DNA from 3 places in the Priestia sp. MDV22-iso46 genome. Region 1 is predicted to be linked to each of the others. Evidence: riboswitches for the same ligand, from Rfam matches in the RefSeq annotation. Region 1 holds a riboswitch; each other region holds the start of a gene.
What was found. A riboswitch is a leader RNA that binds a small molecule or an ion and turns the genes downstream of it on or off. The one in region 1 is predicted to bind glycine.
Positions count from the first base shown of each region.

Region 2: another riboswitch for glycine. It lies ahead of gcvT (glycine cleavage system aminomethyltransferase GcvT); the one in region 1 lies ahead of glyA (serine hydroxymethyltransferase).
Region 3: another riboswitch for glycine. It lies ahead of AC4NPH_RS24395 (amino acid permease); the one in region 1 lies ahead of glyA (serine hydroxymethyltransferase).

Region 1 covers NZ_JBZVWT010000010.1:90,966-100,926, forward strand. Annotated here, with positions in the region: gene AC4NPH_RS26960 (iron-sulfur cluster biosynthesis family protein) at 339-644, opposite strand; gene gcvPB (aminomethyl-transferring glycine dehydrogenase subunit GcvPB) at 878-2,362, opposite strand; gene gcvPA (aminomethyl-transferring glycine dehydrogenase subunit GcvPA) at 2,355-3,707, opposite strand; gene gcvH (glycine cleavage system protein GcvH) at 3,709-4,104, opposite strand; gene gcvT (glycine cleavage system aminomethyltransferase GcvT) at 4,264-5,379, opposite strand; gene sdaAA (L-serine ammonia-lyase, iron-sulfur-dependent, subunit alpha) at 5,394-6,275, opposite strand; gene AC4NPH_RS26990 (serine dehydratase beta chain) at 6,275-6,790, opposite strand; gene glyA (serine hydroxymethyltransferase) at 6,803-8,053, opposite strand; glycine riboswitch at 8,149-8,267, opposite strand; glycine riboswitch at 8,270-8,376, opposite strand; gene AC4NPH_RS27000 (amino acid permease) at 8,810-9,961, shown strand, end outside.
Region 2 covers NZ_JBZVWT010000002.1:246,348-256,308, forward strand. Annotated here, with positions in the region: gene AC4NPH_RS13205 (YqhG family protein) at 1-596, opposite strand, end outside; gene AC4NPH_RS13210 (DEAD/DEAH box helicase) at 583-2,256, opposite strand; glycine riboswitch at 2,437-2,529, shown strand; gene gcvT (glycine cleavage system aminomethyltransferase GcvT) at 2,742-3,842, shown strand; gene gcvPA (aminomethyl-transferring glycine dehydrogenase subunit GcvPA) at 3,863-5,209, shown strand; gene gcvPB (aminomethyl-transferring glycine dehydrogenase subunit GcvPB) at 5,202-6,680, shown strand; gene AC4NPH_RS13230 (rhodanese-like domain-containing protein) at 6,725-7,108, opposite strand; gene AC4NPH_RS13235 (lipoate--protein ligase family protein) at 7,339-8,172, shown strand; partial or broken gene AC4NPH_RS13240 (vitamin B12-dependent ribonucleotide reductase) at 8,485-9,921, shown strand.
Region 3 covers NZ_JBZVWT010000007.1:21,117-31,077, reverse strand. Annotated here, with positions in the region: gene pdaA (delta-lactam-biosynthetic de-N-acetylase) at 1-703, shown strand, start outside; gene rlmD (23S rRNA (uracil(1939)-C(5))-methyltransferase RlmD) at 866-2,251, shown strand; partial or broken gene AC4NPH_RS24400 (FAD-binding oxidoreductase) at 2,592-3,942, shown strand; glycine riboswitch at 4,142-4,222, shown strand; gene AC4NPH_RS24395 (amino acid permease) at 4,382-5,734, shown strand; gene AC4NPH_RS24390 (PAS domain-containing sensor histidine kinase) at 6,067-8,208, shown strand; gene AC4NPH_RS24385 (YfhE family protein) at 8,633-8,749, opposite strand; gene AC4NPH_RS24380 (GNAT family N-acetyltransferase) at 8,851-9,411, opposite strand; gene AC4NPH_RS24375 (amidohydrolase) at 9,667-9,961, opposite strand, start outside.

The sequences.
Region 1 (9,961 bases):
ATCACCTCTAAATATACATTGTCTTTATTTTTACACCTTTAAAGAAAGCATCTAGTGCTAGCGACTCATTTATTACTACAAAATTAGATTTAATTAAAAGATCCTAATAAATACTACGAAAACCTTATACATTGAATTAGCTAGTATAATAAATGCAAAAATAAGCAACATGATATGTCCAATTCTTAAACTATTCTCCCCCTTACTTTTAAGGAAAAGCCATATCCAAAGGATAGCCAATACATTGTTATTGATATGGGATACAAGGTTTGACCCGTTCATAATCTTCTCCTGTTCTTTAGAGTGATAATTCGCGAACTTAAATTTTATATACTCAATTAATTGAATTCAAAAGCACATGCATTTGATGCGAAACTTTCTCCAACAAGAAAACCTTCTTTATCCCTATAATCAATCTTAATCTCTTCGTCTAAATACCTTTTTGTAAACTGATCTATATGAATTTGAAAACTTTCATATGTTAAAAGTATATCGTTTCGCCTTGGTTCATCGATTACAAGCGTAAATTTGATAGATATCCCGCATCCTCCAGTTATATCAGCTTCAATACGAGGAGTTTGCCCTTTCTGTAACTCCATTGTTTCTAATTGTCTGAAAGCTGCTTCTGTTAATTTGAGAAGCATTGCTCTTTCTCCTTTCTCTTATATTTAAATTTAATCTATTCTAACTTACATAGATGAATAGTTGATTGGTTAAGCACTCTCACCTTTACAAATGAAATATAAAATTTGATTAAAGCTATCATATTTACGATAGTTTTATCTACTTTGAATTCTAATTTATTGAAACTACTAGAAATAAAATAAGGCTTTTTTCACCTCAATTTCTGATATTAAATGTTTAATAATCAAGTAGCTTATAATTTTATTATTTCTTTTTCTAACTCTGTCTCTTTAATATATCGTAATATTGGTTGCCTAGCTGCCTGTACTTCATCGAGTCGACCAATTATTGTTGTATGAGGTGCATTTAAAATGGCGTCTGGGGTGTCTTCTACTTCTTTTGCAATTTGAATCATCGCATCTGCAAAAGCATCGAGTGTTTCTTTCGATTCGGTTTCTGTCGGTTCAATCATTAAACATTCCTCTACATTTAAAGGGAAATAGATAGTCGGTGGGTGATAGCCGAAATCAAGAAGACGTTTGGCCATATCAAGTGTTCTTACACCCAGCTTTTTCTGTCTAGATCCGGATAACACGAATTCATGCTTACAAATTTGGGAATATGGGGCATCAAAGTACGGCTCAAGCTTTTTACGAAGGTAATTCGCATGAAGCACTGCCCCCTCGGATACTTGACGCAATCCTTCAGGTCCCATTGTGCGAATATACGTGTATGCACGAACTAAAATACCAAAGTTTCCATAATACCCTTTTACACGGCCGATAGACAATGGTTGATTAGAGTTCAACACATATTTCTCACCGTCTTTTTCAATGCGTGGCACTGGTAAATATGGCATGAGCTTCTTTTTTACACCAACTGGGCCAGCTCCAGGTCCCCCTCCACCATGAGGTGTTGTAAACGTCTTATGAAGATTTAAATGCACGATGTCAAATCCCATTTTACCTGGTGTTGTTTTACCTAAAATGGCATTAGCATTCGCGCCATCGTAGTACAATATTCCGCCTGCTTCATGAACAACTTTGGCAATTTCCAAAATTTCTTTTTCAAACAACCCAAGTGTATTAGGATTTGTTAGCATCAATGCAGCTGTATCATCATCAACATGCTTCTTTAATTCTTTTAAGTCCACCAAACCATTTTCATTGGATGGAATGGTGACCGTTTTAAAACCAGCGACAGTAGCGCTGGCAGGATTTGTACCATGCGCTGAGTCCGGAACCAGTACCTTCGTTCTTTTTTCTCCTTTGTGTTCAAAATAAGCCTTCACCATCATTAAACCGGTCCATTCTCCTTGAGCCCCCGCAGAAGGCTGTAACGTTACAGCATCCATGCCTGTAATCTCAGCTAATTCTCCCTGCAATTCATATAAAAGCTCTAGTGCGCCCTGTACTGTATCAGCTGGCTGATACGGATGAATGCGGCTAAAACCCTCGAAACGTGCCACATCTTCGTTAATTTTCGGATTGTATTTCATTGTACAAGATCCAAGTGGATAGAACCCATTATCAATCCCGTGGTTTTTATTTGAAAGTGCTGTGTAATGGCGCACAAGCTGAAGCTCTGATACTTCAGGAAGATCTGCTGGCAAATCACGAATCAAATGTTTCGGAAATTTATCATGTAAATAAATACCTTCTACGTCACTTTCCGGCAAGTTTGAACCGACACGCCCTGGACGACTGATTTCAAAGATTAACTCATTGTATTCAACCATTTACAACCGCCTCCAATACTTCTACAAATTGATCAATTTCTTCTTTTGTACGCTGTTCGGTCACCGCAATGAGCATTTGATTGTTAAAACCGTAATCACTTTCTAAGTCAAATCCTCCAATGATTCCTTCCTCAAGCAATTTAGCGTTGACCTCCTTAATCGGACAAGGAAGTTCCACCACAAATTCATTAAAGAATGGTGCTTCATTCTTAACAATAAAGCCTTTCTTTTGAAGAGAATTTGCCATGTAATCGGCTTTTTCAACATTTAGTTGTGCCATATGACAAATTCCTTGCTTTCCAAGTGCGGTCATGCAGACAGCAGATGCAAGAGCGTTTAATGCCTGATTAGAACAAATATTTGATGACGCTTTATCACGGCGAATATGCTGCTCACGTGCTTGCAGGGTTAATACAAACCCACGTTTTCCTTGGTCATCTGTCGTTTGTCCCACAATGCGTCCCGGTACTTTACGCATAAATTTTTTATGAACTGAAAAATAACCGCAGTGCGGACCTCCAAAGGCCATCGGTATTCCTAATGGCTGCATATCACCAACCACAATATCTGCTCCGAGTTTCCCTGGTGCTTGCAGAAGTGCTAGTGACAGTGGGTTGGCACTGACGATGAAAAGCGCTCCTGTTGTCTCCGCAATTTTCTTTATCTCTGCTAAATCTTCAATAGAACCAAAGAAGTTTGGGTATTGAACAATAATGGCGGCAGTATCCTGTTCAATTTGTTCTTGCAGATTTTCTAGGTCTGTCACATCAGCAGCAAGATTTACTTCTTTCACCGTATACCCTTGTCCGTCAGCTACCGTATTTAAGATAGCACGTGATTCAGGATGAACGGCCCTTGATACAAGTACTTTTGAGCGTCTTGTTGATGCAACCGCAAGTGATGCAGCTTCTGCAAGAGATGTAAAGCCATCATACATAGAAGAATTGGCCACATCCATTCCCGTCAGCTCACAAACCATTGTTTGAAATTCAAAAATAGCTTGTAACTCACCTTGACTGATTTCCGGCTGATAAGGTGTATAAGCCGTGTAAAATTCAGAACGTGAAATCATATGATTCACCAAACTGGGAATGTAGTGATCGTATGTACCCGCACCAAGAAAAGTCGGGTAGTAGTTAGCATTTTTATTTTGTGAAGCAAGCCTCTGCATTTTTTTCAAAAGAAGTGGTTCAGGAATGGCTTTCGGAATATTTAACTCACCAGCTAAACGAATATCAGATGGAATGTCTTCAAATAACTCATCTATGGAAGACATATTTAAAAAAGCAAGCATCTCCTCTTGATCTTGTTTCGTATCAGGAAGATATCTATAAGTGTTTGTCATGTTATTCCTCTCCTTCGTCGATAAACGCTTCATACTCATCTTGATTTAAAAGCAACTCTAACTCTTCTGGATTAGATATTTCCACTTCTATTAACCAACCTTCCTTATACGGATTTTTATTAATGGCCTCAGGAGTATCGTTTAATTCCTCGTTTACACGAGTAACTGATCCTGATACTGGAGCATAAAGTTCAGAAACGGCTTTAACTGATTCGATTGTTCCCATTGATTCATTAGCTGTTATTTCATCGTTCACTACCGGGTTTTCAACAAATACAATATCCCCCAACTGCTTTTGAGCATAATCAGAGATTCCAATTCGCACACGATTTTCGTCTAATTGTAGTACCCACTCATGTTCCTCGCTGTATAATAAATTGGCTGTTGCATTTGTCATTGTTTTTCTTCCCTTCATCTTTGTTTTTAATATTTTTATAGTTTGAAAATTAATAGAAAAACTTCACTTATAACGTACTTATTAATCTGTTGTACTTTAAAGAGATGACTGATATTTTCCTATCAGCAAACGATTATCGTTATAACTCTATTAAAAATGTCATAAATCTTTTTTATAGAATGGTGTTTTCACCACAATGGCATCAATCATTTTTTTGCGAACTTCAACTTTTAGTTGCGTACCCAACTCAGCATACTCTACTGATACGAGCGCAAGACCTAAGCCTTTCTTTAAAGACGGGGAATGGGTTCCAGATGTAATACAACCAATTTCTTCTCCTTTCGATGAAAACACTTTGTAACCATGACGAGGAATACCCCTTCCTTTTACTTCAATCCCTACCAATTTTCGTGTTAAGCCTCTTTCTCTTTGAGCTGTAAGAATGTCTTTGCCGATAAAATGACTTTCTTTGTTCGTTTTAACAGCAAAACCGATTCCTGCTTCAAGTGGGCTGATATCACTTGTGAGCTCTTGACCATATAATGCAAGCCTCGCTTCAAAACGAAGAGTGTCACGTGCACCAAGTCCACATGGTTTTAACCCATGTTCCTTTCCCACTTTCAGAAGCTTCTCCCAAAGAGCTTCTGCCTTATCTGTTGTTAAATAAAGTTCAAATCCGTCCTCTCCTGTGTAACCTGTACGTGATACAAGAACGTCTGTAATCCCATCCAAATTGACATGTTGAGCAAAATGGAAAAAACTAATTTTCTTTAGGTCTATTTCCGTTAACTTTTGTAAGATGACTTCTGCCGTTGGACCCTGTATAGCAAGCTGCGCAATGTCACCTGAAACATTCTGAAGCTTCACTTCTCCTCTTACGTGTTTCTCCATCCACTCGATATCTTTTTTAATATTTGCCGCGTTAATCACAAGTAAATATTTTTCATTAGCCAACTTGTAAACAAGTAAGTCATCGACCGTACCGCCGTCTGGATAACACATAGCTGTATATAGGGCTTGATTGATACTAAGTTTTGTTACATCGTTTGTTACAAGGTAGTTAATATAGCTTTCTGCACTTCTCCCCGTAACCAGCACCTCTCCCATATGAGAAACATCAAAGAGTCCTGCTTTCTTTCGGACAGCTTCATGCTCTTCTAAAATGCTGGAAAACTGGACTGGAAGTTCCCAGCCCCCAAAATCAATGACCTTTGCACCGTATTTTTTATATGTTTCAAAAAGCGACGTTCTCTTTAATAATGTATTTGTACTCATTGACACACCTCCAATTAAGGTTTCTTATGAAACAACTGTTCTTTTACCTTTTTACCTGTTGGGGTCATTGCAAGACCCCCAAGTGCGGTTTCCCGAAGGGTCCTAGGCATATCTTTTCCGACCTTATACATCGCTTCAATGACTTCATCGCATGGAATGCGGCTTTCAATACCGGAAAGGGATAAATCAGCAGCTGAGAAAGCAATCGATGTGCCAATAACATTTCGCTTAATACAAGGCACCTCAACTAGTCCTGCGACTGGATCGCATACTAGGCCTAATAGTGATTTCATAGCAATAGCTGTGGCATTCACTGCCTGTTTAGGAGTTCCTCCTTTTAATTCCACGATTGTTCCAGCTGCCATGGCTGTCGCTGAACCAACCTCTGCCTGGCAACCTCCCGCGGCTCCTGAAATAAAGGAACCGTTGGCAATCACATAACCAAGCATGCTGGCCGTAAACAAGCCCATAACTAAATCCTTATAGGGAGTGCCATCATTTTTATGAAGGGAAAACAATACTCCAGGTAAAATGCCAGCAGCTCCAGCTGTTGGGGTAGCCACAATGATCCCCATTCGAGCATTGCTTTCAGACGTGGCTAATGAGAAAGTCATCGCATTGCTTATATAATGTCCCGACAGCGATTTACCCTGATTTACGTAGCCATACATTCTTACAGCATCGCCACCAGAAATACCACTTGGTGCAGTTGATCCATCTTTTATTCCTCTATCAACGGCTTCCTTCATTTTAATCAATCGCTCTTCCATCATGCCGATAATGGTTTCTTCTCCTTTTCCTGAATTTTTTGCTTCCATCATCAACATTATTTCACCAATTGTTTTTCCTTCACTCTCACAAACCTGAACAAGCTCTGTCATGGACTGAATTTTCATCATAATAGACTCACCAATGATTTCTTTCTTGACTGATAACGACTCACAAGAGCTGTAAAGTCAACATCAGCGCTTAGACGAATATCTACCATTGCTTCGTTAATCATAAAGATTTTAGATAAACCGCCGCCAAGTGATGCTCCACCTACTTTTGCCACACAATTTCCTCGTTTTACTGTAACAATTGTTGTGTTCGGATGTTCAAAATATGGACAACTGTCTTCAAGCTGAAATTCATAGGACAGTCCGTATTGTAAGGTCATCTCGATTGAATGTTTAATCCGTGAATCATCTGTATCCATTCCAAGCAATCCCCCAAGAAGGGCTTTATCTGTTCCATGACCTTGGTGTGTTTCGGAAAAAGAATCATAGAGAATAATCGTTGCTTCTTTCGGGCGTCCACCTATCAATTCATGAATGAACTTCCCAATCAATACAACACCAGCCGTATGAGAACTAGATGGTCCTACCATGATTGGACCAATAATGTCAAAACAACTTTGAAATTCCATCATGAGGCCCCTTTCTTATATAGTGATTGGCTGTTGAAATAATGGATACCCATCACAAATCGCTTTTGTTGTTTCTTTTGCTTGTTCAAGAATGGTTGAATCTCCTTTACTCTTAAGAACAGATGCAATTATTTTACCAATTTTAACCATCTCTTTTTGCTTCATACCTCGTGTTGTTAAGGCTGCTGTTCCCATGCGTATTCCACTTGTCACAAATGGGCTTTCAGGGTCGTAAGGAATTGTATTTTTATTAACCGTAATTCCTGATTTCTCTAGTAGTTTCTCTGCTTCTTTTCCAGTTAAGTCCCACGGACGTACATCTAAGAGGACAATATGATTATCGGTTCCGCCGGAGACCAGAGTTGCTCCTTCTTTCTTTAATGTTTCACTCAATACTTCCGCATTTTTAATAATTTGTTTTGCGTATTCTTTAAAATCTGATTGCAAGGCTTCTTTGAAAGAAACTGCTTTTGCTGCAATAACATGCATGAGGGGTCCACCTTGGATACCAGGAAATACAGCTTTATTAATTTTTTTGATCATTTCCTCATCATTAGTCAAAATAATGCCACCGCGCGGTCCACGTAATGTTTTATGTGTGGTACTCGTCACTACATCTGCATAGGGGATTGGTGATGGATGGAGGCCTGTTGCAACAAGCCCTGCAATATGAGCCATGTCTACCATGAATTTTGCCCCGACTCGATCAGCAATTTTCCTAAAGCGTGCAAAATCAATGGTTCTTGGATAAGCACTTGCTCCTGCAATAATCAATTTTGGTTTTTCTTTTTTTGCAATTATTTCTAGTTCGTCATAGTCAATCAAGTGAGTATCTTCTCTTACACCATAAGATACGATTTCAAACCATTTTCCTGAAATGCTGACAGGGCTGCCATGAGTTAAGTGACCGCCATGCGAGAGATTCATCCCCATCACTTTATCACCAGGCTGTAGCAATGCATAAAAAACAGCGAGATTGGCTTGGGCACCCGAATGTGGTTGAATATTTGCATACTTGGCACCAAACAGCTTGGTGAGGCGCTCCATAGCTGATTGTTCTGCCACGTCAACAAACTCGCAACCGCCATAGTAACGCTTTCCCGGATAACCTTCTGCATACTTATTAGTGAACACGGATCCCATTGCCTCCATTACTTCATTACTCACAAAGTTCTCTGATGCGATTAACTCTAATGTGTTTAGTTGTCGTGTTTTTTCATTTTCGATAGCAATATAAATATCGCGATCATAGTTTCTTAGACTCATCGTTATATCCTCCTTTGATTTTTTCAAAATTTTACGTTTCCTTACCTTCCCCAACAAAAAAGACAGAGGAAAGGCAAGATATTGATCTTACCCTTCCTCTGTCCCTTTTACCTGAGAGATTACCTTTTACATGAAACATTTTAAGAAAATGATTTCTTAAAATGTTTCATGTAAAAGAGTTCCCCTTTGGTGGCTTTGCAGCTCTCTCCAGAGGTGCGTCCAATTGCAGTCTTTTTACCTGAGAGTTTATACCCCAAGGATTTTTTGGGGGTTGCTCCTTCGGTGCCGAATTGATTTTCTTCGGTCTCTCCCACAATCATCATTCGCTTATATACAGTTAATTTGACAATTTGAAATAATAGAGAATAATCTATAAATTTTTAATTTATTACGGTAAAGAGAGTTTGTTTGATATAAATTTATTATGAATTAGAATTTAGATAAAAAAAAGTAAGCACTTTTATAACACATAGTAACTAAAAGTATACCTTAAGAAAAAATAAAGCTTTATTCTAACCATAAAGAAAAATATGTCATAAAACCTCACAAAAACCTTTAAAAAAACAGAAAATTATAAATATAATAAGTCCACCAGCACAAATTTAATACTTAGTTGACAAGAAGGAGTTGAATTTGCAGTTATAAAAAAGAACGTAGTTATCGTCGGAGCTGATGTAATTGGATGTGGGAAAACTTACTATCTGAGTAAAGTGGAACAACGAAACATTACCAATTTATATTAAGGAGTTATTTCATATGAATCAGAAAGAATCATTAAAGAAAACTCTTCGAATGCGTCATATGATGATGATTGCGTTTGGAGGTTCCATTGGGGCTGGCTTGTTCGTCGGCAGTGGCGCTATCATTCAAGCTACTGGACCAGCAGCAGTCTTGACGGCTCTAATGGCTGGAACATTAGTTATTCTTATTATGAGAATGCTAGGGGAAATGGTTGTAGCAAAGCCTAGTTTAGGTTCATTTTCAGATTACGCTCGAGAAGCCCTTGGGAACTGGGCCGGTTTCACAGTTGGTTGGCTATATTGGTATTTCTGGGTTATCGTTATTGCTGTAGAAGCAATTGCAGGTGCTACAATATTAAAAGATTGGATATTCTCTGATACTCCACTCTGGGTATTGAATCTAATTCTTTTGTCGGCATTAACATTGACTAATCTCCTCTCTGTTAAAGCTTATGGTGAGTTTGAATATTGGTTTTCCCTGATTAAAGTTGTTACAATCACTTTATTTCTTTTTATCGGTGGAGCGTACATTTTAGGTCTATTACCAGGTACCACAATGAATTTCTCTAATTTAACGATGCATAGTGGGTTTGTACCAGTTGGTACAGGTGCAGTCTTCGTCGCTATAGCCACAATTATTTTTTCCTTTGTTGGTTCTGAAATTGTAACTATTGCTGCAGCAGAATCAGATGAATCGGAAAAGGCCGTAGTAAAGTCCGTAAACTCAGTTATCGTCCGTATATTACTATTCTATGTAGGTTCTGTCTTTTTAATTGTAACTATTATTCCATGGAACGATGCTGTATCCCTTAAAAACCCCTACGTTAGCGCTCTTAAAGTCATTGGTATTCCCGGTGCCGACATAATTATGAATCTAGTCGTTGTCACAGCAGTACTCTCTTGTTTAAACTCAGGGGTGTACACTGCATCTCGGATGTTATTCGCTTTAAGTGCTAAAGGAGATGCCCCGAAATGGATGCTTAATGTTACGAAACGAGGAGTTCCCTTAAAAGCTATTCTTACATGTACAGTATTCGGTTTTTTATCCGTAATTATGTCTTTTATATCACCGGATACAGTGTTTCAATTCTTATTAAATTCTTCAGGGGCAATTGCTCTCTTTGTATACTTACTGATCTCCATTTCCCAGTTAATTCTTCGTAGAAAG
Region 2 (9,961 bases), on a different contig from region 1:
TGAGCTTTAACATAGTCAGTCACATATGATGTGAGTCGTGCGATGGCACTTTTAGGTTTAATAAAAGGTGAGAGAGTAAAGCAATAGTCTGAGATTTTAGATGACAAATTTTGATTAATGATTAATTCATGAAATGATTCAATAATCTGTCCATTGATTAAATTAATGCCAAGCGACAAGAGCTCATCTTTTTTACGATCGCATTTGTACGAGACTTTAATATTTAATGCAAGCCAAGGGTGTAAAGGCTGATTTGTTGGCTGAGCTGATGCAACTTGTTCATACAAGTGAATAAACCCGCCTAGTTTTTGAGTAGAAGCGAAAATTTGGTGCAGCCTAGGTGAACCGAAATGAATTCGTTCTCCTTGAACGGAATCGTCTTCAAATGCTGGATCTGTAATGAAAGTGAGCGAAGCAGGAGTTGCTTCTCCTCCCGTCTTTTCAATATAGTGCCAATAAAATGGACGATTCATCAATTCTTTATCGAGTTCAATCGTTAATTGAACCGTCAGGTAAGAAGATGTTTCTGTGACAATAGAACAATTATTAGCTAGAAAATAACGCTTTAAAAATTGATGAATATCAGTTTGCTGCATGCTGATCCTCCTCGCTGTCTTCGTATTGAATAATAGACGTCAAGTTCTCCATTTTGATTTTTATTTCTCCTTCACTCCGCGAATGAAATAAAATATCCTGAATATGCTCTTCGATATTTTTTAAATCAAGCTTTGTTAAAATATCATCTAGCTCTCCAACAACTCGTTCAAAAAGGTTTATTTTTTCGTATAACAATTTTAAAATATGTTCTTCGACCGTATGTTGAATGGCTAAATTGTAAATGTGAACATCATGTTTTTGACCTAAACGATGGACCCTTCCAATTCGCTGTTCTAGACGCATTGGATTCCACGGAAGATCATAGTTAATGATATGATGACAAAACTGAAGGTTGATTCCTTCTCCGCCTGCTTCAGTGGCAATAAATACTTGCGCGTGGCTTTCAAAAAGCTGCTTCATCCAGTCTTTTTTACCTCGCTTAAATCCGCCTCTAAAAGGTACAGAGGTAATTCCATGCTGTTTTAAATACCACTGTAAATACAGTTGAGTTGCTCTGTACTCAGTAAAAATAATGACTTTATCATCAATTTTCTGAACGAGCTCTAGCACTTTTTCTGCTTTTGCATTTTGCGGCACTTGCTGAAGTAGTTCCATTAACGGAGTGATCATATGTTCCGTTAATGCGCTGTTTTGATCTTCCTGACGTTCGAGCATGTTTTTTAATGTCATATACACCGCTTCACGGCTGCTGCAGGCCTCTCGCTGCAGGGTTAAAATTGAAAAAGCGCTTGAAGGGTGCAGTCCGTTTCCTTTAAAAGACGTAATCGCATCGTACAGCTCGCGTTCTTTTGGCGAGAATTCAACAGGAATGGTTTGAACAATTCGCTTCGTCCATTCGATACCCGTATCGTGGCGGCGATTTCGAATCATAACTTTGTTAACAAGCTCTTTTAAGTGTTCATCGTTTTGCAAAGAGCGTTTTTTAGCGGAAAATAATTCTTCGAAATAGTCTTTATTGCCGAGATGGCCAGGCTTTAAAAGAGAGACTAAGTTAAAAATTTCTTCAATTCGATTTTGAATCGGTGTTGCGGTTAGCAACAGACAAAATTTCTTTTTTAGACTTTGCACAAATTCATAGTTTTTTGTTTTGTTGTTTTTAAGTTTATGAGCTTCATCAATGATGATGAGGTCGTAGTCTTGTTCAAGCACAATTTCTCGATGAGGAGAACGTTTTGCTGTATCAATTGAAGACACAACGATGTCACACTGATCCCACACATATGATTTTCTTTGAGGGACTGCGGGAATATAAAATTTTTGATTCAATTCCATAGCCCACTGTGAAACAAGCGAAGCTGGAACTAAAATGAGAACTTTTTTAACAAGTCCGCGAATCATATATTCCTTCAAAATTAACCCTGCTTCAATCGTTTTCCCCAGTCCTACTTCATCTGCTAAAATGGCTTTCCCATTCATTGTTTCAACTACTTGTTTGGCTACTTCGAGCTGATGAGGAAGCGGCGTTAAATCAGCTAGATGTTTTGGGCTTTGTAGTCCTTCAAATTCTGAGATAAGCGTTTGGTCTTCTATTTCATAGGCAAGTTTATACAAATCCCATGCAGACCAAGGGCCGTCTTGCTCCAATTTAGTTGAGAAGGCTGCTTCCCATGTTTCATCGATGTTTAATTTCACTTTCATGATAAAAATGCTCCTTTGTAAAAAATTTTTATTGAACAAATGATAAGAATCAGGTAGGATAAAAATATATTTAGAAAATTTGAAAAAGAAAATAGATTAGCACTTTACAAATGATTGTGTGAATAAAGATAGATACATCTTTCAGTAGTATGCCCAACTTTACCAACTTTATAGAAGCGAATGACGACACGGGGAGAGACTACTTGAATGTAGCGCCGAAGGAGCAAGCAATAAAATTGTGAATCTCTCAGGCAAAAAGACTCTTGTTTGACGCAGCTCTGGAGAGTGTCTATGCGTTTATAGACCACCCACGAGGCAAACCTATTCGTTTATAGGTAAACTTTCAGGTGAAAAGGACAGAGACTTCCTACTAAATACAGTAGGGGGTTTTCTGTCCTTTTTTGTTTGGATACGTAGTGATCCCCACACTATTTGAAAACTCCCCGTTATGAAAAGTTTCACGTGAAAAAGAGGAGGACATAAATATGACAACAGAATTACACAAAACGCCGCTTTATGATACCTATCAAAAATATGGTGCCAAAACAATTGATTTTGGAGGATGGGCTCTTCCCGTTCAATTTTCTTCTATTAAAGAAGAGCATGAAGCTGTACGTACAAAGGCAGGCCTTTTTGATGTCTCTCATATGGGAGAAATTCTTGTAACAGGAGCTGATAGCTTAGCTTTTCTTCAGCACACGATGACAAATGACGTTTCTACCCTCGTAGATGGAAAAGCACAGTATACGGCTATGTGTTATGAAGACGGAGGCACGGTAGATGATTTGCTGATTTATAAAAAAGCAGATCAAGAGTATTTGCTAGTCGTAAACGCTGCTAATATTCAAAAAGACTATGAGTGGCTGGTGTCTCACAAACAAGGAGATGTAACGCTCGTTAATCAGTCTGATGAAACTGCGCAGCTAGCTTTACAAGGTCCTGTAGCAGAAAAAGTTTTACAAACGTTAACGAACGAAAATTTATCTTTATTAAAGCCATTTACATTTGCTGATGATGTAGAAGTAGCGAATGTAAAAGCTCTCGTTTCACGTACTGGGTACACCGGGGAAGACGGCTTTGAAATTTATTGTTCTTCAGCTGACGCCTCTCACTTGTGGACGGCTATTTTAGAAGCAGGCAGTGATGAAGGTGTGCTGCCTTGCGGATTAGGAGCTCGCGATACGCTTCGTTTTGAAGCTACTTTGGCTTTATATGGCCAAGAGCTTTCAAAAGATATTACGCCCATTGAAGCTCGAATTGGATTTGCAGTAAAAACGAACAAAGACAGCTTTATTGGAAAAGAAGTGTTAAAAGAACAGCGTGAAAGCGGGGCATCTCGTAAACTGGTAGGAATTGAAATGATTGATAAAGGTATACCAAGACACGGTTACGAAGTATTTGCAGATGAAGAACAAATTGGATTTGTGACAACAGGTACACAGTCACCGACATTAAAGAAAAACATCGGTTTAGCGCTATTGTCAGCAGAGTATTCAGAGCTTGGTCGGGAAGTAGAAGTGCAGGTTCGAAAAAAACGCTTAAAAGCAAAAGTGGTTTCAACACCTTTTTATAAACGTTCAAAGTAAGCTTTGGGGAGGAATTTAACATGTTACATCGCTATTTACCAATGACAGAACAAGATCAGCAGCAAATGTTAGCAGCAATTGGTGTTTCATCTGTTGATGATTTATTTTCAGATATTCCGCAGCGCGTTCGTTTTCAAGGAGAATACAATATTAAAAAAGCGGCTTCAGAGCCTCAGCTGTTAAAAGAATTAAATAGTATGGCTGCTAAAAATGCTCATTTAAAAGACTATGCTTCTTTTTTAGGAGCAGGAGTTTACGATCATTACATGCCGGTTATTGTTGATCATGTTATTTCTCGTTCGGAATTTTATACGGCCTATACTCCGTATCAACCAGAAATTTCTCAAGGAGAACTTCAGGCCATCTTTGAATTTCAAACAATGATTTGTGAGTTAACGGGGATGGACGTGGCTAATTCTTCTATGTATGACGGAGGAACTGCTTTAGCAGAAGCCGCTATGCTCAGTGCGGGTCAAACAAAAAAGAAAAAAGTACTTGTCTCTGCGGCTGTTCACCCTGAGTCAAAAGATGTGTTAAAAACGTATGCGAAGGGTCAATACATTGAAGTGGTAGAAATCCCTGCAGCAGACGGAGTAACAGATATGATTGCATTGGAAAAAGAGATGGGGAGTGACGTGGCAGCTGTTATTGTCCAATACCCAAATTTCTACGGACAAATCGAGCCGTTAAAAGAAATTGAAGAAATTACTCATCAAGAAAAGTGCATGTTTGTGGTTTCAAGCAATCCTTTATCATTAGGTTTACTTACGCCCCCTGGAGAATTCGGAGCTGATATTGTCATTGGAGATGCACAGCCATTTGGTATTCCAAGTCAATTTGGAGGACCGCACTGCGGATACTTTGCAACTACGTCTAAGCTTATGCGGAAAATTCCAGGACGATTAGTAGGGCAAACGGTAGATGAAAACGGTAAGCGAGGGTTTGTTTTAACCCTTCAAGCGCGTGAACAGCATATACGCCGCGATAAAGCGACGTCTAACATTTGTTCAAATCAAGCGTTAAATGCTTTAGCGGCATCAGTTGCAATGACAGCTTTAGGCAAGCAAGGTGTAAAAGAAATGGCGCTGCAAAACTTATCAAAAACGCATTATGCATATGAAGCGTTAAAGGCAAAAGGGATAAATGTAGCATTTGAAGGACCGTTTTTTAACGAATTAGTCGTGAAGCTTCCTGTTTCGGTAACAGAAGCAAACAATCATTTATTAGCATCAAAAATAATTGGCGGTTATGATCTTAGCCGTGATAACCAAGCGCTTGAAAATCACATGCTGCTTGCTTTTACAGAGCTCCGTACAAAAGAGGAAATTGACCAACTTGTAAATGAATTGGGGGATCTTCATGCTTAATCAAAATCAATCACTTATTTTTGAAAGCAGTAAAGAAGGGCGAATCGGCTATTCATTGCCAGAGTTAGATGTGCCGCAAGTAAATGCTGAAGAACTGCTTGGAAAAGCGTATGTGCGTACCAAAGCTCCTGAGCTTCCTGAAGTATCAGAACTCGATATTATGCGTCATTACACCGCGCTTTCAAAACGAAATCACGGAGTAGACTCAGGGTTTTATCCGCTTGGTTCATGTACGATGAAATATAATCCAAAAGTGAATGAACAAGCAGCACGCATTGCTGGGTTTGCGCATATTCATCCGCTTCAAGATGAGCAAACGGTTCAAGGTGCTCTCGAACTTTTATATGATTTACAAGAGCATTTAACAGAAATTACAGGAATGGATGAAGTAACACTTCAGCCAGCAGCAGGTGCTCACGGCGAGTGGACCGGGCTTATGATGATTCGTGCTTATCATGAAGCAAATGGTGAGACGCAGCGAACAAAAGTCATTGTTCCAGACTCAGCTCACGGAACGAACCCGGCTTCGGCAACAGTTGCGGGATTTGAAACGGTAACGGTAAAATCAAACGAACATGGTTTAGTGGACTTAGAGGATTTACGCCGCGTAGTAGGAGAAGATACAGCCGCTTTAATGTTAACAAACCCAAATACGCTAGGGTTATTTGAAGAAGATATTTTAGAAATGGCTGAAATTGTTCACGCAGCAGGTGGAAAGCTTTATTATGATGGTGCAAATTTAAACGCAGTATTAAGTAAAGCCCGTCCTGGAGATATGGGGTTTGACGTTGTGCATTTAAACCTTCATAAAACGTTTACAGGCCCTCATGGAGGAGGCGGTCCTGGCTCTGGTCCGGTAGGGGTAAAAGCAGATTTAATTCCGTATTTGCCTAAACCAGTGCTTGTGAAAACAGAACAAGGCTATCACTTTGACTATAACCGTCCTCAGTCAATTGGACGCGTAAAGCCGTTTTACGGCAACTTCGGTATCAACGTTCGCGCTTATACGTATATTCGTTCAATGGGTCCAGACGGCTTAAAAGCCGTGACGGAAAACGCTGTGCTAAATGCCAACTATATGATGCGTCGTTTAGCAGAACACTATGAGCTTCCGTTTGACCGTCACTGTAAGCACGAATTTGTTTTATCAGGAAAACGTCAGAAAAAGCTGGGCGTGCGCACATTGGATATTGCGAAACGACTGCTTGATTTTGGCTATCATCCGCCAACTATCTACTTCCCGCTTATCGTAGAAGAGTGCATGATGATCGAACCAACGGAAACGGAGTCGAAAGAAACGCTAGATGCGTTTATCGATGCGATGATTCAAATTGCAAAAGAAGCAGAAGAAACGCCTGAAGTCGTACAGGAAGCTCCGCATACAACGGTTGTGAAGCGCCTTGATGAAACGCTGGCAGCGAGAAAGCCAGTTCTTCGCTATCAGAAAGAACAGGCTGTTCAAAACGTCTAACAAAAAACCTCGCCCAAAGGCGAGGTTTTTCTATATACATACCATTATTTTTTCTTTTTTACTTTACCGTTCCACATTTTGAAGCCGCCTTTTAAATCATAGATTTCTTGAACACCGTGGCGACGAAGCATTTGTGCTGCACGTCCTGTGCGCATTCCGCTTTGACAATAGATGTAGACAGGCTGATCTGGACGAAATTCTTTAATGCGCATACGGAACTGTGAAAGAGGAATATTTCGTGCGCCTAAAATATGTCCGTTTTCAAATTCATTCGGTTCACGAATATCAACTAGCTGTGCCTTGCGGTAGCCGGTGCGGAATTCTTCTTCAGTTAACGTTTTCATAATGCGACGTTGGTAAAAGAACATAACGACAGAGTATATGATAATTACTCCAAGTAAAATGAGTACTGCTGTAATTGCTGACATGCTGATTCTTCCTTTCTTCGACAAAATCCATACTCTTATTATATAAGTGAATGAAATTAGAAGTAAAGCGATTTTGCCTTGAATCTAGCGGATTTCTTCCCGAAAATGAAAAAACTACCACATTTGAATTCACAGTTTTATGTTGCTCTTTGCTTTTCCTTAGCTCAATCTTTTGGTAGACTAAAAAACGGATTTATTTTTTATATTACATATAGCTGAGGATGAGGTAGATGAAAGCAAAGTGGAGATTTATTGATTCCAACAACCGTTCGCCTTATTACAATATGGCGTTAGATGAAGCGTTATTAGAATGGCATAGTAAAGGAGAAATTCCACCTACGATTCGTTTTTACGGATGGAACCCTCCAACGCTGTCAATCGGTTATTTTCAAAAAGCTGAAAAAGAAATTAACTTTGATAAAGTAAAAGAATTAGGACTAGGCTTTGTAAGACGTCCAACGGGCGGCAGGGGCGTGCTTCACGATGAAGAGCTTACTTACAGCGTAATTGTATCTGAAGAGTATCCTAACATGCCTAAGACAGTTACAGAAGCATATCGCGTAATCTCTGAAGGTTTACTGGAAGGATTTCGTTCGTTAGGGCTCGAGGCTTATTTTGCTATTCCTCGTTCAGAAGAAGAAAAAAATAGCTTAAAAAACCCTCGTTCGTCCGTATGTTTTGATGCTCCTTCTTGGTATGAACTAGTTGTAGAGGGCCGCAAAATTGCTGGAAGTGCCCAAACCAGACAAAAAGGAGTTATTCTACAGCACGGCTCTATTCTGTTAGAGATTGATGAAGATAAATTATTCAGCGTGTTTAATTATCCAAATGATCGCGTGAAAGAAAGAATGCAGCGCGCATTCCGTTCTAAAGCGGTAGCCATCAATGCAATTGCTGGCCGCAAAATCTCTATTGAAGAAGCAAAAAAAGCGTTTTATAAAGGATTTGCTTCGGCTCTTGATATCGATTTAGAACCGTATACACTGTCTGAAGAAGAGGAAGCATACGTAGAAGAACTAGCGCGCACAAAGTACGGATCGGATGAATGGAACTTTAAGCGCTAAACGGATGCCGATGGGAAATAGATAAAAGTGCAACTTCTTATAAGTTGCACTTTTTATTGGAATTTTTAGAAATAATTCTTGGCTGATAGAATACATAGGGAAGAAAAGTCAAACACTTTTTTTACGAAAAAAAAAATATTTCACTTGACACCCTTCTATATGTAGATGTTTGGATAAGTGTCAAATACTATATATTGAATTCGTCCAAGCCCTGTGGTAAGTTATTGATAGTTGATTGAAAAACTCTTTTTCCTTTAAAAGGAAAAAGAGTTAATAAATTTATAGATGTTCGATAGGTAAGGAGTTGTGAGAATGACTGTTTTGTTAAATCAAAAAGTGAATATGAATGTTGAAAAGCTCAATTCAGATATTGAACGCTTTCCGCAAGTACATCCGATTACACCGGATATGAAGTTGACTCATAAAGGTGTTTCAAGATTGGTAATGTTAGACCGCTATGCTTTTAAAGATACGGAAAAATTAACGTTATCAGAAGGAGATTTTGTTGTTCTAACTGTAAAAGAAGATCCAAAATTTCCAGCACGAGGACTTGGCTATGTGGAAAGCATTAATTTTGAGCAAAAGACCGCTGTTGTCAAGGTAGAAGATGAGTTTAGAGGTGCTTTATCGCCCGAAGAAGCAGAAAACGGGTTAATCACTCGTTCGCTGGATGTCATTGAAAAGCCTCTAGAGGTCTTCTACGAGCAAATTGCAAAACGTAATGCAACAGGCTTAGCTTCTGTGGAAAAAACAGAAGAAAAGCGTAAAGAGTGGTTTGAAAAGTTCTATCAAGAGCTTGTTCAGCTAAACTTTGTACCAGCTGGCCGCGTTCTTTACGGTGCAGGTGCTGACACAGACGTAACGTACTTCAACTGTTATGTAATGCCTTATGTAAAAGATTCACGTGAAGGTATTTCAGAACACCGCAAACAAGTAATGGAAATCATGAGCCGCGGAGGCGGTGTTGGAACAAATGGTTCAACTCTTCGCCCGCGCAACACGCTGGCTCGCGGTGTAAACGGCAAATCATCTGGTTCGGTTTCATGGTTAGATGATATTGCTAAACTGACGCATCTTGTTGAGCAAGGTGGGTCACGTCGTGGGGCTCAAATGATCATGCTTGCCGACTGGCATCCTGATATTGTAGAGTTTATCATTTCTAAAATGCAAAACCCTCGCATTTTACGTTTCTTAATTGAAAACACAAATGACGAAATGATTAAAAAGCATGCGCAAGATAAATTGAAGTTCACGCCGCTAACAGAGTCTGAAGAAGCGATGTACCAAGGAATCATTAACTATAAACAAATTCCTGGTCTTGGTGGGTTCAGTGAAAAAATCATTAAAGATGCAGAAGAAAAGCTGCAAACAGGCGGAACGTACAGCGTTCATAACTCAGAGTTTTTAACAGGAGCAAACATTTCTGTATGCTTAACAAAAGATTTTATGGATGCTGTTGAAAACGACGGTGAATATGAACTTCGCTTCCCAGACGTAGAAAGCTATTCAAAAGAAGAAATGGCTAACTACAATGAAAACTGGCACGAAGTAGGCGATGTGCGCGAATGGGCAAAACAAGGAAACAAAGTTCGTACGTACCGTACTATCCGTGCGAAAGAGCTATGGAACTTAATTAATATTTGTGCAACGTACTCAGCTGAACCAGGCATTTTCTTCTTTGACAATGCTAATGATATGACAAATGCTCAAGCATATGGTCAGCACGTTGTTGCAACAAATCCATGTGGTGAATAGTTTGCCTCATGTAAAACATTGCGGAATAAAGCAG
Region 3 (9,961 bases), on a different contig from region 1:
AAAAAGTAAAAATCACAAGCCCGCATCCGCAGGTACAGCTTATGAACAAATTCTTGCTAAGTATGATGCTTTTTACCTCGGAGATACAAATAAAAAAAATATTTATTTAACGTTTGACAACGGTTATGAAAATGGTTATACACCGCAGGTATTAGACGTGCTCAAAAAAAGAAAGGTTCCTGCCACGTTCTTTGTAACAGGACACTATTTAAAAGAAGAGCCTAAGCTAATTAAGCGAATGGTAAAAGAAGGGCATATTGTCGGCAATCATTCATGGCATCACCCTGACTTAACTCAAGTGGATGACGCACGTTTTAAAGAGGAATTACAAAAAGTAAAAGATGAATACAAGAATATTACTGGTCGTGATGAAATGAAGTATCTTCGCTCACCTAGAGGTGTATTTAGTGAACGAACGCTAGCTCTTTCAAAGCAAGAGGGCTATACGAATGTATTTTGGTCACTTGCATTCGTTGACTGGAAAGTGAATGAACAAAAAGGCTGGCGCTACTCATACGACAATATGATGGCTCAAATACATCCAGGTGCAATCATGCTTCTGCATACCGTTTCAAAGGATAACGCAGATGCATTAGATCAAGCAATTGTGGATTTAAAAAAGCAGGGCTATACGTTTAAAAGTATTGATGATTTAATGAACGAACGCAAACAAATGAAGAAAAGTCCTTCTGAAACGAAATAAAGATAAAAACCGACGGGAATGTTTCTCCTGTCGGTTTTTTGCTGTTGAAGTGTTATAATATGCGTTGATGTCTTTTTTAAAGCGATACGGTCTAATAGGTTTTAAGCAGCTAAGGACCGTTAATAACTATATAAAGAATTTAAACTAATCGGAGTTGGTCTCATGAATAAACCAAAAACTGAAATGAAAGTTCAAAAAGGACAAACGTTTCCGTTAACGATAAAAAGACTCGGTATTAATGGAGAAGGCGTAGGATATTTTAAGCGCCAAGTCGTCTTTGTACCAGGAGCATTACCAAATGAAGAAGTGGTTGTAGAAGCAACAAATGTCCAGCATAAGTTTGCGGAAGGGAAAATCAAGCGAATTCGCAAAAAATCTCCTCATCGCGTAGATGCGCCCTGTCCTATTTATGAACAGTGCGGAGGCTGTCAGCTTCAGCACTTATCCTATGAAGGTCAGCTAGAATCTAAGCGCGATATTGTTCTGCAAGCGTTCGAACGTCACAGTTCATTAAAAAAAGTAGAGGAAAAAACACGCCAAACAATTGGCATGGAAGATCCTTGGGGCTATCGTAATAAATCACAGTTCCAAGTAGGTGTAGATAAACAAAAAGTCATCGCTGGTTTGTATGGACTGAATTCTCATCGACTGATTGACATTGAAAACTGTCCTATTCAGCATGGAGCCACGAATCACGTGACAAAAGAAATAAAACGAATTTTACAAGAACTTCAAATTCCTATCTACAATGAACGCAAACGCCGTGGTATTGTACGTACCATCGTATCTCGAGTAGGATTTGAAACGGGTGAAGTGCAAATTGTCTTGATCACGGCTAAACAAGAAATTCCGAAAAAAGAGCTGCTCATTAAAGAAATTCAGCGCCGCCTACCGGAAGTGAAATCGCTCGTACAAAACGTAAACGGCCAAAAAACATCGCTTATTTTTGGAGACGAAACGTTTACACTCGCTGGAAAGTCGGTGATTCAAGAAACGTTAGGAGATATCTCGTTCGAACTTTCAGCGCGTGCATTTTTCCAGTTGAACCCTCTTCAAACAGTGAAGCTATATGATGAAGTAAAAAAAGCAGCTGCGCTAACAGGCAATGAAAAAATTGTAGATGCTTACTGCGGAGTAGGTACAATTGGCTTATGGCTTGCTAAAGATGCTAAAGAAATTCGCGGAATGGATACGATTGAAGAATCGATTGTAGACGCGAGAAAAAATGCCAAAGATCATGGATTTGAGCATGCCACATATGTGACGGGTCCAGCTGAAAAGTGGATGCCGAAGTGGGTAAAAGAAGGCTGGAAGCCAGACGTAATCGTCGTTGACCCGCCGCGAACAGGCTGTGATGACAAGCTTCTAAAAACGATTTTACAAGTGAAGTCAAAGAAAGTGGTTTACGTTTCTTGTAATCCATCCACATTAGCGAAAGATGTGCAGCAGCTGTCGAAGGCTTATCATGTTGATTACATTCAGCCTGTTGATATGTTCCCTCATACGGCGCATGTGGAGAATGTGGTAAGTTTGACGTTAAAGAAATGAATAGAAAAAGAGTAAAGGGCAGATTTGATTCTGCTCTTTTTTCTTTGAGCTGTACTTTTATTAATGGGGAAATTGTTAAAATTAAACATCTGTTCTTTTAGAGTAGAAAATATTTTAGTATAGTGAATCGAAATTCCCATAAAGTCTAGATTTAGAAAGTTTTACATCGCTAAAGAGAAATTACATAAGAGAGTTAATGCTTTTAAAACAAACTATAATGACGTATTTTATACAAATAATAAACGCAAATTCTATCCCAAAACCCAAACCTTTAACCACATTGATAATACTATAGTAATAAATCTAATAAAAAGTATGTACAGAGGTGGCAGAGGTCAAAATGGACTCAATGTTTTTAAAAGGGCTTACGGGCGAAGTGGTAACGCCAAAAGCCCCAATTTATGAGGAAGCTCGTCAGGGATGGAATCGTGCTGTTAATAAATTTCCGCTTGTGATTGTATACTGTGAAAAAAAGCAGGATGTTGTGAATGCGATCCGCTGGGCGCGCAAGCATCGTGTTGATATTCGCATTCGATCTGGCGGTCATCATTATGAAGGGTATTCTACGGGTGACTGTGTATTAGTCATTGATATTAGTCGATTAAATGGGTTGAAATTGGATAGGAAACGGAACATTTTAAAGATGAAAGCAGGAGAGGAAAATACGGAAGTGTATGATTTCATCGGTTCGAACGGATATGTGTTTCCAGGAGGAACGTGTCCGACTGTTGGGGTATCTGGCTTTACACTTGGTGGAGGCTGGGGACTTTCGAGCAGACTTTACGGGTTAGGGTGCGACAGCTTGATAGAGCTAGAATTAGTCAATTATGAAGGAAGGCTCATTAAGGCAAACAAATCGTGTAACGCGGATCTTTTTTGGGCATGCCGCGGTGCCGGTGGCGGTAACTTTGGCGTTGTGGTAAGCATGACGTTTCAGCTTCCAAAGCCCACGAACAGCTCTGTGACGCTCGTTCGATTCTTTTATGTAGGTACTACAAAGGAGAAGCAGGCACAAGTGATGAATATATGGCAAAACTGGCTGCCCAAACTGGACAAACGTATGACGCTAGTTGCAAGCATTTTATAATGCAGGAGGAGAAGGGTTAGGCATATTTGCAAACGGATTCTTTTACGGCTCCCCAGAAAGAGCTCGGGAGATTTTGCAGCCTTTTGCAGAAGTAGAAGGGTTTCAAGTAGAGCTGGAATCATTATCTTTTCTTGAAGCGGTAAAAAAAATAGAAGCAACCTATCCTCCGTCTGAAAAATTTAAGTCAACGGGAAGATTTGTGCACAGAAGCTATTCACGTGGTGAGCTTGAAAATCTTGCAGATCTCATACAGCGTCCGGCAGAAGGTTCCGTGTATGATGCGATTTCTTTTTATGCACTAGGAGGAGAAATTCGCCGTGTTGGTAAAAGAGAAACGGCTTTTTTCTACAGAAACGCCAGATATATTATGGGGTTTCAGTCTGTCTGGACAGAAGATGTATTTGCAAGAGCAAACAGAGATTGGCTTCGCAAGCGATTTGAATATATTAAAAGTATTACGGTAGGTTCCTATGTGAATTTTCCTATCAGCAACCTGAGAAACTACGAACGTGAGTATTTTGGAGACAACGCAGAGAGATTAGAAAGAGTGAACAAAAAGTATGATCCGTTTAATGTGTTCAGGTTCCCGCAAGGACTCAGGTAGCGCGAGGAAAAGGATACTAAGTTGACGATTGAAACTGTTCAATTACCTTCTGTCGAAGAAGGTAAATAAATGAAAGTAATCTTTCCTGTTGACAAAGCATCTAACTGGTATTAGAATAAACAACTATTCGACAGTCATTCTATTGATTGAAAAAATTAATACGTAGAAAGCTATGATTGCTATGGATCACACTATAGCAGGAGCAGCTTCTGGAGAGATCGCGATAGTTTCGCGACGCCGAAGGGTTCACAATCTCAGGCAAAAGGACAGAAGAGTACCGGATATTTATTTGGCATGTTACTAATTGGTAGCATGTACCTTAATATTTGTTATTCTTATGACCATGAGATTGGAGCGCATCCAATCTCTTTTTTTTATTGGACTTTATTTGTAGTCCGCACGATCGCATCAAAGGTTTTATTGTTAGGAGGAGTTAGAGTTGGAACAACGAGAATTAAAGAGGGATTTATCCAATCGTCATGTTCAGCTAATCGCGATTGGGGGAACCATTGGTACGGGCTTGTTTTTAGGTTCTGGTAAAGCAATACAGCTTGCAGGTCCCTCTATCATCTTTGCTTATTTAATTGTTGGTATTGCGCTTTTCTTTGTGATGAGAGCGCTAGGAGAACTACTGCTGTCTAAAGCAGGTTATCAATCGTTAACAGATATTGCTGAAGAGTATCTTGGACCGTGGGCGTCATTTGTAACGGGATGGACCTACTGGTTTTGCTGGATTATGACAGCTATGGCTGATGTGATTGCAGTTGGCGTATATGTGAAATATTGGTTCAATATTCCTCAGTGGATTCCCGCACTTATTTGTGTAATCATTTTATTAGGTCTTAACTTATTAACCGTAAAATTATTTGGAGAATTAGAGTTTTGGTTTGCTTTAATAAAGGTTATTACGATTCTTGCATTAATTATTATTGGCGTTATTTTGCTGGTAATGGGATTTAAAACAGACGCGGGATCCGTTACTGTTCAAAACATTTGGAATCACGGAGGACTGTTTCCAAATGGGGTTTCAGGTTTCTTACTTTCATTCCAAATGGTTATATTCGCATACGTCGGGGTTGAATTGGTAGGGGTATCGGCAGCAGAAACATCAAATCCCCAAAAAAATATTCCATCGGCCATTAATAAAATTCCGCTGCGAATCTTATTTTTCTATGTTGGGGCACTTATCGTCCTTTTATTTATTAACCCGTGGATGGAATTAAATGCAGCAGAAAGCCCATTTGTTAAAACCTTTAGTTTAGTCGGAATTCCGCTTGCTGCTGGAATTATTAATTTTGTTGTATTAACTTCAGCCGCTTCTGCTTGTAATAGCGGAATGTTTTCAACAAGCCGTATCTTATATAATTTAAGTAAAAATGACCAAGGGCCATCTAAGTTTGCAAAACTGAACAAAAACCACGTACCAAGCAACGGATTGTTTGTATCTACGCTGGTCATCTCAGCGGGAGCTCTTTTAAGCAAACTTATACCAGACCAAGCTTTCGGCATCGTCACGACCATTAGCGCTATTTGTTTTATTTGGGTGTGGAGTATCATTCTTATTTGCCATCTAAGGTATAAAAAGACGCGTCCGCAGCTGCATGCAGCATCAGCATTCAAAGCACCGTTAACACCATTTATAAACTATGTTGTGCTAGCTTTGTTTGCGGTGATTCTTGTTATTATGCTGTTTTCTGACGCGACGCGCCCAGCCTTATTGTTGACGCCCGTTTGGTTTATTCTCTTATTTATTTTTTACTGGACTAGAAGGAAAAAGAAAATAAATCTTTAAAGGCTAGAAAATCAGCAGGGAATAAACATGATTTTTTATAAAAGAATATAGTAAATTTCTGACCTCATCACTCCGTGATGAGGTCTTTTTAGTGGAGGATAAATAATTGATTTCTACTGCATGAATAAAATGCAGGAAGCAAAGTTTATAGAAGAAAACTAAAAATTTGTTCTAACAGAAAACACAGTGAGAAAGCTCATAGTTTTCTGATAGGAATGTAGAACAAATTGCTTTTCTTCTGTGTCTAAAGATGGAATTCCGTCATTTATATGGAAAAGTTTTCATTTTGCAGTACAATGGAGGTAGACTTCATTAGATTAAGGTGAACAAACATGAAATGGTTTAAATCTCATACGTTTTGGAAAATCTTCACGATTAATGTGCTTCTTATTTGTACCGTACTGACGCTAATGTTTATTGTTTCAAGAGTGATGCTGCCTAATATTTCTCAAGATCAATATAGACAGGTAACTGATAAAACCGTCAAGAGAATGAAAGAGCAAATTAACGTCGTCATTAAAGATATTTGGAGCCTGGGCGACGAGGTACAGCAAGATCCTATTTTTTTATCGGATGATGAACAAGAAATAGACGAAGAATTGCAGAAAATAGTTAATATTTCACCGTATATCGATAGCGGAACCATTTTTAATGTAAAAGGGTATGTTGAGCATTATTACCCGAATGATTTAAAGAATATGAAACATGTGAACTTAAGTAAAAGAAAATATTTTCAGGAAGCGCTGCGAACCAAAAAAATATATTTAAGCGATGTCGTTTCAGCAGATACAAAGCACTACATTGTGGTGATGGCGATTCCTATTTTGGATGGGCAGCAAAATGTAAAAAAGGTTGTAAATTTAGCGCTGCGAATTGAAGAAAATAAAAGTTTTCAATCCATCTTTCAAACGTTTGATATAGGAGAGAACGGCTATACATTTATTGTAGACCGCAATGGTAGAATTATTTCCCACCCAGAGAAACAGAGAATCGGTGAAAATGCTAAGAAAAATGAAATCGTTCAGAAAACGATGAATCATAAATCAGGATATCAGCGGGTTGTGAACACCGAAGGTAAGTATTTCTTTGCGTCTTTCGAATATATTCCTGTTTTGGATTGGGGAATTGTCGCTGAATTACCCGTTGAAGAAATTTACAGGCCTTATGAAATGTTTGAAAAAACGCTTTGGATCGTTTCAGGCGTTACGATTTTACTGCTTTCTTTTTTTACTGCGTTATATGCAAGGCAAATTGTGAATCCAATTCATAAACTATATGAATTGGCGGGACAAGTAGCGCGCGGGAATTTTAATCAAAAAATTCCGGAACGAGAAATTGAGCGGGGCGAAATCGGTATTTTATCTAAACAGTTTAATGAAATGATTAGCTATATACGCCATTCTAAAGCAAATTTACAGCAAAAAGAAAATCAGCTGCAGGAACAAAAAACGTTTTTAAGACAAGTTATTGACATTAATCCAAGCTATATTTATGCTATCAATCAAAAAAGGGAATTCATTCTCGTTAATGAATCTTTTGCGATGCTCTTAGGTGAAAAATCTGATGACTTAATTGGACAATCGATTGATAAATATCAGTTCAACCTTCAATCAGATCTTTTATATAAAGGGGAGTTTTCAAACTGTACCCAAAAAGGGATGGTATTAGAAGAACAGTTTAAAGATTCGAAAGGAAACCGGCGCTGGGTCGAAACAGCAAAACTTCCTATTATGAATGAAAAACAGGAAGTGATTCAAATGCTGTGCGTATCGACAGATATTACGGAGCGTAAAAAGGCAGAAGAGAAGCTTAGAACTTCTGAGAAGCTTGCCGTGGTAGGAGAACTTGCAGCTGGAGTGGCTCATGAAATCAAAAATCCTTTAACTTCTTTAAAAGGTTTTGTTCACTTATTAAAAGAACAAAATCCTAAAGATGCTTTGTATATAGATATCATGGAAACTGAATTAGAACGAATGAATGGAATCGTAGAAGAATTTTTGATGTTAGGAAAACCTCAGGTAATGAAGGTTGAATCTTTGAACATGCAAGCGCTTGTTCAAGAAGTGTGCTCACTTCTTGAACCTGAAGCAGTAGAAAAGGAAGTAGCTTTCATATTTGAAAGAGACGACCAGTTACCAAAGGTGTATGGAGATAAAAATCAGTTAAAACAAGTATTTATTAATATTATTAAAAATTCTATCGAAGCAATGCCTGAAGGAGGAGCTATTCATATTACGATTAAAATAAAAGAAAACCACCTTTGGCTGCAGCTAGCTGATGAAGGACAGGGTATTCCTCCTGAACGGTTAGCGAAGATAGGTGAGCCTTTTTATAGTACAAAAGAAAAAGGTACAGGTTTAGGACTGATGGTCAGCTATCGGATTATTAAAGCTCACCACGCGCAGATGACGTTTTCTAGTCAGTTAGATAAAGGAACAAGTGTGGATATATTGTTTCCAATCATAAAAAAGTAGGGGAACTTCCCCTACTTTTTATTATTATACTTATAATATATCAAAAGCGTTGATGGTACTAAAATAAATGAAAGTGCTAAAGAAGATATCCACAGGTTAACAAGAAGTTAACTGCTGAATTATATAGGATATTCACAACTTTATCCACACTATTCACATTTTTTCAGAAAATTTACATAAAAATTACCCACTGTTATTTCAAGTTATGAAAGCGGTAATATGCATATCCAATAAAGTTATGCACATTATCCACATAATTGTGGGTAAACTTTGTGGATATAGTAGAGTGTTAAAAAAACGTAAATCATACGCTTGAAATCTTCGTGTTATTATTTTTACATAATATAAAAACGTCCTTCCGATACAAACTGTACAGAAAGGACGTTGGGATGATCAAGCGTTGGATAGAGATGTTTTGCCTCACTTATTTTTTCGTGTAGCCGCCTGCACGGTCTGCTTTTTTAAACTCGCGGCCGTAATAGATTTCTTGAGCGCTACTTAACGTATTTTTTGCGTTTTCTTTTCGTTTTTTTTCAGACATAAAAAAACCTCCAATTAACGTTTTTCGATCATGCTACTTATTTTTTCCAGAATCTCTCGTTTTTAATCATAAAAAAAGCTCTCCGTTACACGGAGAGACTCTTACGCTTCTTTAAGCTGGTGATCTTCTTGAACGTCTTGCTCGTGACGCAAGTAGTATAATGTATATAAGTCTTTTGGAATTTCGTATAAATCATATACGTCTTCATGTTGATTAATTTCATCGTATAAAGCTTTGTGTGTTTCATTCGCAAGTACTGCATAAGGCAGTTTTTCTGCAGCCTTAATAGACCTAATATTAATTTTGCGAATTCGCATAAAAATTCGCTCTATATTTAACTCAAAGAACAGTTCATTAAAGAACGCTTCTTTTGCAATTTGATTATATCCTTTTCCATGAAACGGTTTGCCAAGCCAAGTGCCTAAAAAACCAGCTTGGTCCTGTACATCAAATAAATTAATGGTGCCGATAGGGTTACCCCATTCGTCTAAAATCGTGCGAGAAATAATTTCTCCATGATCTTCTGCTTCCATCGTTTGTTTAGTCACAAATAAAAATTCTTCATAGGAATGGGCTTTATGACGAACAAAAGGGAAGACATCAGGATGTACCATGAGTTCGTATAGAGATTGACAGTCATTTAGGTCACGTTTTTTTAACATAACTTTTCCCTCCTGATCGAGGGTATATACAGACTCCAATCAAGTCCCCACCCTCGAAATTTTTTAATAATTAAAAAAATTTCGGGGTGGGAATCGAACCCACTAGAACCAGTTACCTGGTGGCGCACCATTTGCCTTCCCATTACAAGTCAACAAACATAAAAAGTCAACGTGTGATGTTTATGCTTTTGTGAAATTCACATGCTTCTAAACGTATCATACTAAAAAAAATAAAAAAAGAAAATAGGTAAAATGTTAATTTTTTTTAAATAATATTTTACCATCTATCATGGTGAAAAGGGGCTTTGCTAAGTAGTGAAAGGGATGATGGCTCCATAGCACTAAATCAGCGTCTTTTCCTGCTTCGATACTGCCGATTCGCTGATCAATACGGAGATTTCGAGCAGCAGCAATCGTGATGCCTTCTAATGCTTTTTGTTCTTCGAGTCCTTCACGTACGGCAATGGATGCACAAATATTTAAGTACTGAATGGGCGTATAAGGGTGGTCTGTTGTAATGGAAACTTCTACTCCTTCATTGCAGAGAGCT